One region of the Shewanella pealeana ATCC 700345 genome, then DNA from elsewhere that is predicted to be linked to it. Evidence: predicted binding sites of a transcription regulator. Region 1 holds the regulator's gene; each other region holds the start of a gene.
The links. Region 1 encodes sigma-54, which starts transcription at its own class of promoters, with help from an activator protein. Its sites were predicted from a motif close to GTTGGCACGNNNNTNGNNT; they were not measured.
Positions count from the first base shown of each region.

Region 2: flgA (flagellar basal body P-ring formation chaperone FlgA) is a predicted target of sigma-54. The motif match lies at 1,893-1,911, and genes of this name have one in related genera.
Region 3: glnA (glutamate--ammonia ligase) is a predicted target of sigma-54. The motif match lies at 1,659-1,677, and genes of this name have one in related genera.
Region 4: SPEA_RS00715 (DUF4097 family beta strand repeat-containing protein) is a predicted target of sigma-54. The motif match lies at 1,745-1,763, and genes of this name have one in related genera.

Region 1 covers NC_009901.1:4,405,898-4,409,109, reverse strand. The annotation lists gene ptsN (PTS IIA-like nitrogen regulatory protein PtsN) at 1-188, opposite strand, end outside; gene hpf (ribosome hibernation promoting factor) at 191-478, opposite strand; gene SPEA_RS19030 (RNA polymerase factor sigma-54) at 509-1,972, opposite strand; gene lptB (LPS export ABC transporter ATP-binding protein) at 2,109-2,840, opposite strand; gene lptA (lipopolysaccharide transport periplasmic protein LptA) at 2,837-3,212, opposite strand, start outside.
Region 2 covers NC_009901.1:1,631,040-1,634,251, reverse strand. The annotation lists gene SPEA_RS07015 (CheR family methyltransferase) at 1-715, opposite strand, end outside; gene SPEA_RS07010 (chemotaxis protein CheV) at 855-1,775, opposite strand; gene flgA (flagellar basal body P-ring formation chaperone FlgA) at 1,986-2,759, shown strand; gene flgM (flagellar biosynthesis anti-sigma factor FlgM) at 2,857-3,174, shown strand.
Region 3 covers NC_009901.1:4,762,965-4,766,176, forward strand. The annotation lists gene typA (translational GTPase TypA) at 1-1,068, opposite strand, end outside; gene glnA (glutamate--ammonia ligase) at 1,761-3,170, shown strand.
Region 4 covers NC_009901.1:149,974-153,185, reverse strand. The annotation lists gene SPEA_RS00725 (M14 family metallopeptidase) at 1-698, shown strand, start outside; gene SPEA_RS00720 (class I SAM-dependent methyltransferase) at 753-1,556, opposite strand; gene SPEA_RS00715 (DUF4097 family beta strand repeat-containing protein) at 1,834-2,589, shown strand; gene lepB (signal peptidase I) at 3,003-3,212, shown strand, end outside.

The DNA of each region.
Region 1 (3,212 bases):
GCTATACCGTTACCTATACCCGTGCTACCCATTTTTTCTCTCGCCAAGAGACTTTCAAAAATTTCTTGTGAAGAAAGGGTAGGGTACTGGACAGCGGCAATATCACTGATTAACTCCAATACCTTTTTCTTACTGCCCGGAGTGGCACAGGTAGTGCATTCCGGCTGCAGGATGGTACTTAGTTCCATCGTTAGTGTTTAATTAGTTTCTCTTTGTGTTTAATAACCTGACGGTCGAGCTTATCGATCAGGGAGTCAATTGCGGCATACATATCCGCATGTTCCGAAGTGGCAAATACTTCCCCTTTCTTAAGGTGGATTTTGGCTTCGGCAATCTGTTGCATCTTTTGTACATTCAAAATAACGTGCACATTATTGATCTGATCGAAATGTCGTTCAAGCTTTGTGAATTTATCTTCTACATAACCGCGCAGTGAATCGGTGATTTCGACGTGGTGTCCAGTCAGGTTGATTTGCATATATCGATCCTCCAAGTGCCTAATTTTGAGTTATAAACTCTTACGTTGGTTTGAGGGGGGGATCAGCATCGCTTCTCGATATTTTGCTATCGTACGTCTAGCAACTTTAATCCCTTGTTCTGCCAAAAGTTGTGCCATCTTGCTATCGCTTAATGGCTTCTTCTGGTTTTCTGCGGCGACTAACTTCTTAATAAACGCTCTGATTGCGGTCGATGAACACTCCCCACCATCGTCGGTACCGACATGGCTTGAGAAGAAGTACTTTAGTTCAAAAATACCTCTTGGAGTGTGCATATATTTTTGGGTAGTCACCCGTGAAATGGTCGACTCGTGCATCTCAACTGCTTCGGCAATATCATTGAGTACCATAGGCTTCATGGCTTCTTCGCCATACTCAAAGAAGCCTTGCTGGAATTTAACGATACAGTTGGTTACTTTCAATAAGGTGTCATTACGACTCTCGAGACTCTTAATAAACCACTTAGCTTCCTGCAGATGACCACGAATAAATTGACCATCGGCCTGATTAGTGGTGCTACGCGCCATAGAGGCATAATGTTGGTTAACATTAATCTTAGGCATATAGTCAGGATTAAGCTCAACCACCCAGCGACCTTTTTTCTTGCACACGGAAACGTCAGGGATAACATACTCGTCTTTGCTGCGAGCAATCGCCAGCCCTGGTCTTGGATTAAGGGTCTGAATAAGTGTTATCGCATCACGTAGTTCATCTTCTTTAAGCTTGGTTTTACGCATTAACTGCCTAAAATCGCGGCCTGCAATTAAGTCTAAATAATCTTTTATCAGTAATCTGGCATTGTCGATATGCGGGGTTTCTGCAGCATATTGTGCCAGCTGGATAAGCAAGCATTCACTCAAATTACGCGCGGCGACACCAATAGGGTCAAAATGCTGGATGCGCTTTAATACCGCTTCGACTTCATCAAGCTCGGTTTCAGGATCGCCCATAGCTTCTAAAATATCGTCGCAGCTTTGGGTAAGGTAGCCACGTTCGTCAATGGCGTCGATAATCGCGGTGGCGATTGCAAGATCGTTATCTGAAAACGGTGTGAGGTTTTTCTGCCACTCTAAATGTTCATATAAGCCTTCGCTGGTTTCACCTTGGAATGGCATATCGTCTTCACGGCTAACTCCAGAGCTGGAGTTTGACGAGACGGTATAAACTTCATCCCAAGTGGTGTCCATTGGCAGATCATCTGGCATAGAGTCTTGGGTTAGGGCATCGGAGGTTTCAACGCTAGCGCTATCTTGGATGAGGTCACTATTGGCATCGTTTGATGATTGGTCTTCATTGTCGCCTAAATCACCGTCTGACTGCTCTTCATCTAATTCCAATAGCGGATTAGAGTCTAATGCTTGTTGGATCTCTTGTTGCAGCTCTAAAGAAGACAGTTGTAACAGGCGAATGGCCTGTTGTAACTGGGGAGTCATGGTGAGCTGCTGACCCATTTTGAGCTGGAGTGACGCTTTCATTTTACCGCTATTCCCTACACTGTAGTTAAACGTTAAAGCTCGCTGAACTGGCGAAGGTAGCTTGAAAACTCAACACTTTGATTTTATTTGGAAGTAAATCCATATTGAGTTTTTCAGCTTCCATACTATGAATTAACTATAGCCTGAATTGCTCACCTAAGTACACTGCTCGAACCTGTTGGTTGTCCAAGATTTCGGCAGGTGTGCCTTCGGCAATGAGGTTTCCGTGACTCACGATGTAAGCGTGTTCACAAACGTCCAAGGTTTCTCGAACATTGTGGTCAGTGATCAGTACACCTAGGCCGCGGCTTTTGAGTTGCTCAATAATCTTTTTGATATCGATAACTGAAATTGGGTCGACACCGGCAAATGGCTCATCCAATAAAATAAACTTTGGATTAGCGGCCAATGCTCGGGCAATTTCTACTCGACGTCGTTCACCGCCCGATAATGCCATGCCTTGGCTATCGCGAATGTGAGTGATGTGGAACTCTTCGAGTAAATGTTCGAGCTGCTCTTCACGTTGCTCGTTATTGATATCATGGCGGGTCTGTAACACTGCCATGATATTGTCACGCACCGAAAGCTTTCTAAAAATGCTGGCTTCTTGGGGCAGATAGCCAATCCCTTTACGAGCACGCAGGTGCATAGGATCTAGGGTGAGATCATCGTCATCGATAAAGATCTTGCCTTTATCGCTCTGTACTAGGCCGACCACCATGTAGAAGGTTGTTGTTTTGCCGGCCCCGTTAGGGCCGAGTAGGCCCACAATTTGCCCCGTTTTTACGGTGAGACTGACATCTTGTACGACGGCACGGTTTTTATAGCTTTTAGCAAGATTAGCCGCTTTTAAGGTAATTTGGGTCATTGCTGTTCCTGCTTGTTCACTGGCGTGTCAGGCTTCTCTTCCTGGTAGGTTTCAGGCTGAATAATGGTGATGACTCTGTCATCGCCCTTGCCAGTACTTTCAGCAATAAGCTGTTGTAGACTAATGTTGTACTTAATGCGGTTACCAGTGACTTGGCTGCCGTCTTGCGCTAGGGTCGCTTCACCGACTAAGGTCAATGTGCGAGTCGCAAGTTCGTAGCGGATCTCTTTCGCGCTAGCGGTCGCTGGGCGACCATCTTCCATCATTTGGGTGTAGGTGGCTGGATTACCTGTAGCCACTAGCGTTTTACCGCTCTTATCTTCTTTTGAAAATACACGTAGCTCATCGGCATTCATCTTAATAGAGCCCTGA
Region 2 (3,212 bases), 2.4 Mb from region 1:
CAGCAAATTGCCGCAGTATTTTCCGCTTTGCCTCAGGAGAGAAATAGATCAATACATTGCGGCAAAAAATAATATCGAACTTGCCGAGTAAGGTATAACTCTCGAGTAAGTTATGCGCTCGGAAGTTAACCAAACGCTTAACGTTATCTTTAACCACCATGTTACCCGAAGGCAAAGTATCAAAAAACTGACGCTTACGTTCGTCTGACAAGCCTCTGCCTAAAGCGAGATTATCATACTCAGCACCTTTACAACGTTCTAGCATAGATGGTGACAGATCGGTTGCCAAAATACTGGCATTACCCGGCAAACTCCCAGGCTTACGTTGTTGGTGCTCTAAGATGGTCATCGCCAAAGAATATGGCTCTTGCCCTGATGAACAAGCAGCCGACCAGATCTTTACCGGACGCCCTAAACGGCTGAATGTCGGTAATATAGTGTTCGATAACAACTCGAAAGGATAACGGTCTCGAAACCATAATGTTTCGTTTGTGGTCATGGCATCGATAACCTCAGTGCGCAACTGACGCTCTGTCGGCTTCATCGACTGCTTTACCACTTCTGATAAGGAGGGCAAGTTATACTTACCCATTAGAGGCGCTAATCGGCTTCGCACCAAATACAGCTTGTTCTCTCCCAGCACGATACCGCTGTGCTGCTCTAGGAATAATCTAAATTGCTTGTACTCATTCTCTGCAAGAGACTTATTTGACACTCTATTATCCTAATATCAATAAAACAAACCGCTTCGACCCAACAAGGTTAAATACAGCCAAAAAACGAACGCAGCGTTATACCTTAGCAGCAAAGGAAACACAAGCAAGAGATGTTTCCGACTTCGCTAAATTCCCCTACTAAAGACTTAAGTGCTTGTTCACCGCAGCCGCTAACTCATCGGGATTAAATTTCGCGATAAAATCATTTGCACCGACTTTTTGCACCATAGCCTGATTAAACACGCCACTGAGTGAAGTGTGTAATACCACTTTGATATTCTTAAGCTTAGGGTCATCTCGGATCTCAGCCGTTAAGGTATAACCGTCCATCTCTGGCATCTCAATGTCTGAAATAATCAAAGGAATTTCCGTTGAAACATCTTCACATCCCACTGCTATGGCTCTGAGCTTTTCTAACGCCTCTTTGCCATCTTTTGCGGTATCGATTTGTAGATCCAGCGAAGTCAACGCCCTAATTATCTGTTTACGTGCCACCGAAGAATCATCAATAACCATAATATGGTAGTGCTGATTCGTATCAAGGGTTAAAGCATCATTCAGTTCTTTACTGGTTTCAGTATTAACAGGCGAGATCTCATCGAGAATTTTCTCAACGTCTAAAATTTCAACTAGTTCATTATCAATCTCTGTCACCGCAGTAAGATAAGAGTATTTCCCAGCCCCTTGAGGCGGCGGCATAATGGCTTCCCAGTTCATGTTGATGATACGCTCAACCGAACTCACCAAAAAGCCTTGTACGCTGCGATTATACTCGGAGATGATAATGAAACAGTTACTAACATCCTCTATTGGACGCCCACCTGTTGCAGCACTCAAATCAATCACCGAAATTGTCATACCACGTACATGGGCGATACCGCGTACTTTTGAGTTCAACTTAGGCAGAGTAGTTAATGGAGGACACTGCAATACCTCTTTAACTTTAAACACGTTAATTCCGAATCGTTGACGTCCATTTAGTTTAAATAACAATAACTCCAATCGATTCTGACCTACCAATTGGGTCCGTTTGTTTACTGATTCAAGAATAGTCGACATAAATTTTTTGCCTTGTACCTACATCTCATAGGCTTATATCTAATTAAAATTAAAAGAACTGCGCAAATAAATACTGAATTCAGGTCTCTACCGATCAATTCCATACATCTTTCCTTTTTAGGCATACTACTTGCTTAACTAAGGCATATCTGAGTTAAACAAAGCAATTTCAGTCAAACTAATGACGCCCACCGATGCAAAAGGATAGAGATGACTGCGGTCCAACACATCCCCAAATATACGCGCATTCTAGCGAATCAAGCTACTGCATTCATTATAAAAGCTTTTATTGGCTCGTTTTTCATCATACTTGTGATGCCAACTCTAGCACTTGCAGCTGAACCTGCCAGTATTCCTTCTATATCGACCATATCTCGATTAGCTATAGCCGCAGTAGAACAAAAAATAGAGGCTCCTGAAAAAGCTCGGATAAATATCACTCCGCAAAGTCTAGATACCCGAGTCAATTTACCTAATTGTTACCTGCCAATTAAAGCAGAGATAGCCAGTGACCGCGCTATCCGCCGTAACAATACCGTTAGAATTAGCTGTAACAGCCCTGATTTAAGCTACCCATGGCAGATTTTTCTCTCGGTTCGAGTCGATATCCTCTATCCCATCGTTGTGGCAAAGTCGACCATGGGCCCCGGAGACTTGCTCGCTCGCGGTGATATTGAGATCGAATATATCGAGCAGAGCAATCTTCGCGGTCAGCAATTTGAGGAGATATCTCAAGTTGTAGGTGCAAGACTAAAAAGACGTGTCGCACCGGGACAGCCTATTTTTGCTAATCAACTCTGTATCGTTTGCAAGGGCGACAGTGTATCGATATATGCACGTTCTGAAAATTTTGAGATTAAAACCGTCGGTGAAGCACTGCATGATGGTAACGTTGGCGATAAAATTCGGATTAAAAATAGTCATTCACATAAAAAACTCGATGCACGTGTCACTGGCGTTGGCCAAGTCGAAGTAAGAATGTAAAATGTAAGAGTGTATGAATGAAAAAATCCTAAAGTATTGAGTCATGCTGCCGATAGCATGTGTAATAAACTCTCTTTATTAACTGTTGGATCTCAAAATGGCTATTGATATTAAACAAGTAAATACCCATGCCAATACTCGTATTGGCATGGGTATGAATGCGAAAGGTGCACCGGCTCAAACCGCACCGTCGGCGCCGGCTCAAAGCGCACAGAAAACTGATTCAGTGTCGATTACGGCGCAGGCTCAGCAAATCCAAAACGTACAGACTAAGATGGCTGACATGCCTGAAATCGATCAAAAGAAAGTAGATGCAATCAAAGCGGCAATAGCTGAAGGTCGTTATAAAATCGATCCTGAAAAACTGGCAACTAACATCGCTAGCTTTGAGAATGATCTTAAAGATTTAAGTTAAGCCCTGTGTTCCAGCTTTCGTTTACAACGTCGCGGTCA
Region 3 (3,212 bases), 360 kb from region 1:
GAAACGATCTGGGCTGTCAGTTTCTTCAACGCGCAATGCTACGTTGTGTACTAGTTCTTGCTGTAGACGCTCAAGGATATTACGTGAAGTCACGTACTTACCTTCTTTACCAGCGAACGGAGAAGTGTTCACCTGGAAAGTCATGGTTAGTGTTGGCTCATCAACAGACAATGGAGGTAGCGCTTCTACGTTAGTAGTTGCACAAACAGTGTCAGAAATTAGCAACTGGCCAAGACCAGTAATCGCAACGATGTCACCAGCAGTTGCATCAGAAACTTCATGACGCTCAAGGCCCATGTAACCTAATACTTGACCGATTTTACCGTTACGCTTCTTGCCGTCAGCGCCAAGAATAGTCACTTGTTGGTTAGTTTTAACACTACCACGCTTGATGCGGCCAATACCGATAACACCCACGTATGAGTTGTAGTCGATTTGCGAAATTTGCATCTGGAAATCACCTTCAGCATCAGCATCTGGTGAAGAAACTTTTTCAACGATCGTTTCGAATAGCGGCGTCATGTCAGCGCTAACTTCGTCTGGATCTAATGTAGCAAAACCGTTTAGCGCAGAAGCATAAACGATTGGGAAATCTAGTTGCTCATCGGTAGCGCCTAGGTTGTCGAACAAGTCAAATACTTGGTCAATAACCCAATCTGGACGTGCGCCTGGACGGTCAATCTTGTTGATAACAACGATTGGCTTTAGACCTTGAGCGAAAGCTTTCTTAGTCACGAAGCGAGTCTGTGGCATTGGACCATCAACTGCGTCAACTAGTAGTAATACTGAGTCAACCATAGATAGAACACGCTCTACCTCACCACCGAAATCGGCGTGACCAGGGGTATCAACGATGTTGATACGGTAATCGTTCCACTTGATGGCAGTGTTCTTGGCCAGAATCGTGATACCACGTTCCTTTTCAAGATCATTTGAATCCATCACCCGCTCAGTGGCTTCTCCTCGAGACTCAAGGGTTCCTGACTGCGCCAGCAACTTATCAACCAAGGTAGTCTTACCATGGTCAACGTGTGCAATAATGGCGATGTTACGTAAATTCTCTAACACGGCTAAACCTCTTACCATCGGTATAAAATATAGGGGGGTTACTGACAACGACTAAAACCAATCTAGTATAGTAGTTGCAATAAAAAGCGTGACATTCTACTCTAGCTCGGCGGTATCTCACAGGATTATTTTTAACCAATCGTTAAAAATAACTCTTTCGTATTCTTTTTTTTCGCCTTAACGCTCGCTTTTTATTCACTTTTTTATACTTTAGCTGTGTGACACTAGTTAGTATCTACTCCCTGGGTAAATTCAATTTTTCGCTAGTTTTAACCATGCTTAGCCAGATTTCATGGCCTATATTGACTGTAATTAAGTCCAATTCCACACTGTCTTTAATCTCAATAACACTTATCGAAAATCCGATGTTATTTCCTTGACTTACACCCTATAAAATTGGCCATTCCTTAGTTATTCTGTTTGCCAGTAAAAAGCGTGAGACCAAAGTGTATTCGAATAAGGTAGCTCGCTATTGCACTGATATGACGCGTGCACCATATAGATCCACAGAGCGCACCAAAATGGTGCGGCAATGATATCTCCAACAAGAGATAAAATTAACTACTCCATATTATTCAGTAAGTTAAATTATTGGCACGACTCTCGCTTTATGAAAACCAGAATCGCATTAAGCGCTAAACATTAAAGATAAAACAAAGGGACGACCCTTTACCCTACTCGGAGACTTTAGAATGTCAGCAGAATCAGTTTTACAACAACTAAAAGAATTAGAAGTTAAATTTGTTGATTTGCGTTTTACCGATACGATAGGTAAAGAGCAACACGTTACAATCCCAACTCACCAAGTAGATGCTGATTTCTTCGAAGACGGTAAAATGTTTGACGGTTCTTCAATCCAAGGTTGGAAAGGTATTAATGAATCAGACATGGTATTGATGCCTGATCCTGCAAGCTTTGTACTTGACCCTTTCACTGCAGAAACAACTGCAAACATCCGTTGTGACATTCTAAACCCAGGCACTATGACAGGTTACAACCGTGACCCACGCTCTATCGCTAAGAAAGCTGAAGATTACCTACGTTCTACAGGTATCGCTGACACAGTATTGGTTGGTCCAGAGCCAGAATTTTTCCTATTTGACGACGTTAAGTTCGGCGCTGACATGTCTGGTTGTTTCTACAAGGTTGATGCTGAAGAAGCGGCTTGGAACTCAGGCACTAGCTACGAAGGTGGCAACAAAGGTCACCGTCCAGGCGTTAAAGGTGGTTACTTCCCAGTAGCACCAGTTGACTCTTCACAAGACATCCGTAGTGCTATGTGTTTAGTACTAGAAGAGATGGGCCAAGTTGTTGAAGCGCATCACCACGAAGTGGCGACTGCTGGTCAGAACGAAATCGCAACTCGTTTCAACACGCTAACCCTTAAGGCCGACGAAGTTCAGGTACTTAAGTATGTAGTACATAACGTTGCTCACGCTTACAACAAGACTGCGACATTTATGCCTAAGCCAATCGTTGGTGACAACGGTAGCGGTATGCACGTGCATCAGTCTCTTGCCAAAGATGGCGTAAACTTATTCGCGGGTGACAAGTACGGCGGATTGAGCGAAACAGCTCTATTCTACATCGGTGGTGTGATTAAGCATGCTCGTGCAATTAACGCATTTGCTAACCCATCGACAAACTCATACAAGCGTCTTGTACCACACTTTGAAGCACCAGTGATGCTTGCATACTCTGCAGCTAACCGCTCTGCTTCTATCCGTATCCCAGTGGTACCAAGTGCAAAAGGTCGTCGTATCGAAATCCGTTTTGGTGACCCAGTAGCTAACCCATACCTAGCGTTCTCTGCAATGCTAATGGCTGGTCTTGACGGTATCCAAAACAAGATCCACCCAGGTGAAGCGATGGATAAAGATCTATACGATCTTCCTGCTGAAGAAGCGGCTGAAATCCCAACTGTTGCCACTTCACTAGAAAACGCACTTGAGTGTCTAGACGCAGACCGTGAGTTCCTGACTCGTGGCGACGTATTCACTAACGACTTTATCGATTCTTACATCAAACTAAAGTCTGCAGACGTTGAGCGTATCAACCAAACAACTCACCCAGTTGAATTCGAGCTTTACTACAGCTTGTAATCCTCTGAGATGACTCGCTAACCGCTAGAGCGGTTAGCCTTA
Region 4 (3,212 bases), 920 kb from region 1:
AACAGGAGCAGCAAGCTCAAGGCTGGGATTTTAAAGGCATAGGTTACACGCTAGAGCAAAGCGCTATTAGTGGTAACGATATTGTGCGCTGGAATGGCCTGCCACAGCTGTACCCGAACTTGCCAGTAATTGGTGGCACCAAAGCCGATATAAAAGTAAGTCGCCCAGATGCATATTACATTCCCCCACAATGGCAAGAGGTTATTGAACGCTTACGTGTGCATGGTATCCGTATGACTAGGCTAGATAAACCTACAGAGCTTAAGTTACAACAATATCAATTTTCAGAACCAAGCTTTGCCAATCGCGATTATGAAGGGCGTCAGCGGGTAAAGGCAGAGGTAAGTAGCCAAGCCATCGACCTACAACTCCCCACAGGTACAGTACGCATCGACACCAAACAACCTTTAGGTGACTTGGCCATATTGTTATTGGAACCGCAATCACCCGATTCGCTGTTCCAATGGGGTTTTTTCAACCCTATCTTTACTCGCACCGAGTACATTGAAAACTATGCAGTGGAGCCTTTAGCCGCTCAGATGCTAGAAGATGATCCGGCTCTGCAGACTGAGTTCAATAAGGCGCTTAAAGACCCAGAGTTTGCGGCGGATCCCAAAGCACGTTTACGCTGGTTCTATCAGCGTAGCCCCTACTACGATAACCAATACTTAAAGTACCCAGTATTAAGAGGCTACTAATTCAACGGTCCTACGACTCAATCATAAACACAGCGCCAATTGGCGCTGTTCCTTTTAGGCTTTCTTCGTCGCCGATATTGTATAGGTCAGCGGTAAACGTTGGCCTTGTTGCTCTACAAAATAGCGTTGGCGCAACTCTTCACCCTGAGGTAAATCAACCTCTACTGTCTCTTCAGATAAACCCTCAAAACAGTTGTAGGGACTAAAAGCAAACTCATCGAAACTATCGATCGATAACCCGGCTTTTATCAGCGCATTAATCACATCTGACAATGAGTGTGACCAACTCATAAAGGTGTTGCTGTCATCATTGGCATTCTCGGTATAAGTCACCTCATCTTCAACATCTGGCACATCTTGGTGAAAATAACTGTATCCCTCAAACACCGCTTGAGCAGGGTGAAACTCCACCATATAAAACTGGCCACCAGCCACCAGCTTACTCGCTATGATCTGTGCCCATTTATCGAGATCCGGCAGCCAAACAATGGCTCCATAAGAAGTGAAAACCAGATCAAATTTGGCCGCGACCGTCTCCGACACGCTATAGATATCGCTGCAGATAAAGTCTGCTTTTAAATCTGCCTGTTCAGAGAGTGACTTTGCCTGAGTGATCGCCGCGGGAGAGAGATCGACGCCGGTCACATCGGCCCCCATGCGCGCCCAAGATAGCGTATCGAGCCCAAAGTGGCATTGCAGATGTAGCAAGCTTTTACCCATGACATTAAGAGCTGCCAGCTCGATTTCTTGTAGCGAACTCTTACCTTTTAGAAAGCCTGCAACATCATAAAATTCCGATGTGACGTGGGTCTGTACCCGTCTATCCCATCCTTGCTGGTTAACCGATAAATAATCCATCTCTGTTTCCCTACATGATTTTAAAGTCTAGGCCTGAGTACTAGCTGCTTCTAGGTTCTTTATTATTTTTAGCCAAGTCTTTGAGTAATTTCACTAATAATTAAACTTTAATGGCAGTTATTGAGTGAATTAGCCACTACCACCAACCGCAAACCAAAGATAACACAGTTAAAACAAATAGATAACTTATTGGCACACTTTCTGCTTATTGATAGGTATTAAAAAAGACAGCAGCTTGTAAATGCTGCCAATCAGAATAATAAAAGGAAGTTTACTCATGAAATCTACAGCGACTCTGCTTGCCGCACTTATTACCGTGTCACTATCGGGCTGCATCATCAATGTAAATGGTGCCAACGCGGGGCCCCTTAACCACCAAAAGAAACAACTTCAAATTGATGCTAACGATATCGATACCTTAGTGGCTGAAACAGGCGCAGGAGACCTCAAGATTCAAGGTGTCGATGGGCTTGCGCAGATCATGGTCACTGCGGATATTTATACCTATGGTGATATAGAAAGTAATCTCAGCCTTAAGCAGAGCGGCTCAAAAGCGACACTAGTTGCAGAGTTCGATAGCAGCATTAACTTTCAGCGCTCACCCTATATCGATCTTACCATTCAGGTACCTAGCAGCATGATGCTAGATATCGACGATGGCTCGGGTGATATCGAGATCAATGGCCTTTCGGCAAACATTACACTTGATGATGGTTCTGGTGATGTTTGGATCAAGGGCGGTAACGACCTCAACATCCAAGACGGCTCGGGCTCAATCGATATCAGCAACACTACAGGCAAACTCACCCTAGAAGATGGTTCAGGTTCTATTACCCTATCTGGTATTGGCGGTGATACCCATATCGATGATGGCTCGGGCGATTTAAGCGTAGAAAACGTCAATGGTCATGTGGTGATTGACGATGGCTCGGGCGACATCGATGTCGACAATACCCTAGGGCTAAGCATTATCGAATCTGGCTCTGGTGATTTAAGCGTAGATAACATCAACGGCTCAGTCAGCATGCACTAACCATTGCGACTATCACGCTAAACGGCTTCCCGGCGCAAGGCTTGCTGTCGACTAGTGCATTTGGACAATGATACTGACCAAGTACACTAACGCCAGCAGTGCCCTGCCCAACTAATTAAAGAATACCAATCAGTATAAAGATTTGATCGCTCAGCGAGAGTTTAGCGGTCCTGAGGCAAGGCAGCGAGTGAAGAGCATAGTTAAACTAGGTTTAAGCTCCCTCTTTGTTTATTAAGAGTCGCAGCATCAGAACCGCTAAGACTCGCCTGTAAGGAGTGTTTTTGGCTGCCTAATTCTGCGTTGAATGAACTCATAAGGGAACAACCATTATGTCGTCCATTCGCCTTGAATTAGTTTGCCAAAAAGCACTCTGAGTAGATCAACTTCTTATACTGATTGGTATAAGGTGCTTTATGAATAAAGTGAAACAGCTTTGGAAAGAAAATCGTCAGCTTGTGCTATTCATTGTTTTAATGTCTGTTTGCAGAAGTGCTATCGCCGACTGGTACACAGTACCGACAGGCTCTATGCAGCCTACGATTAAAGAGGGCGACCGCATTGTGGTCGATAAACTGGCCTACGACTTACATGTGCCCTTTACTCAAATATCATTAGCCACAACT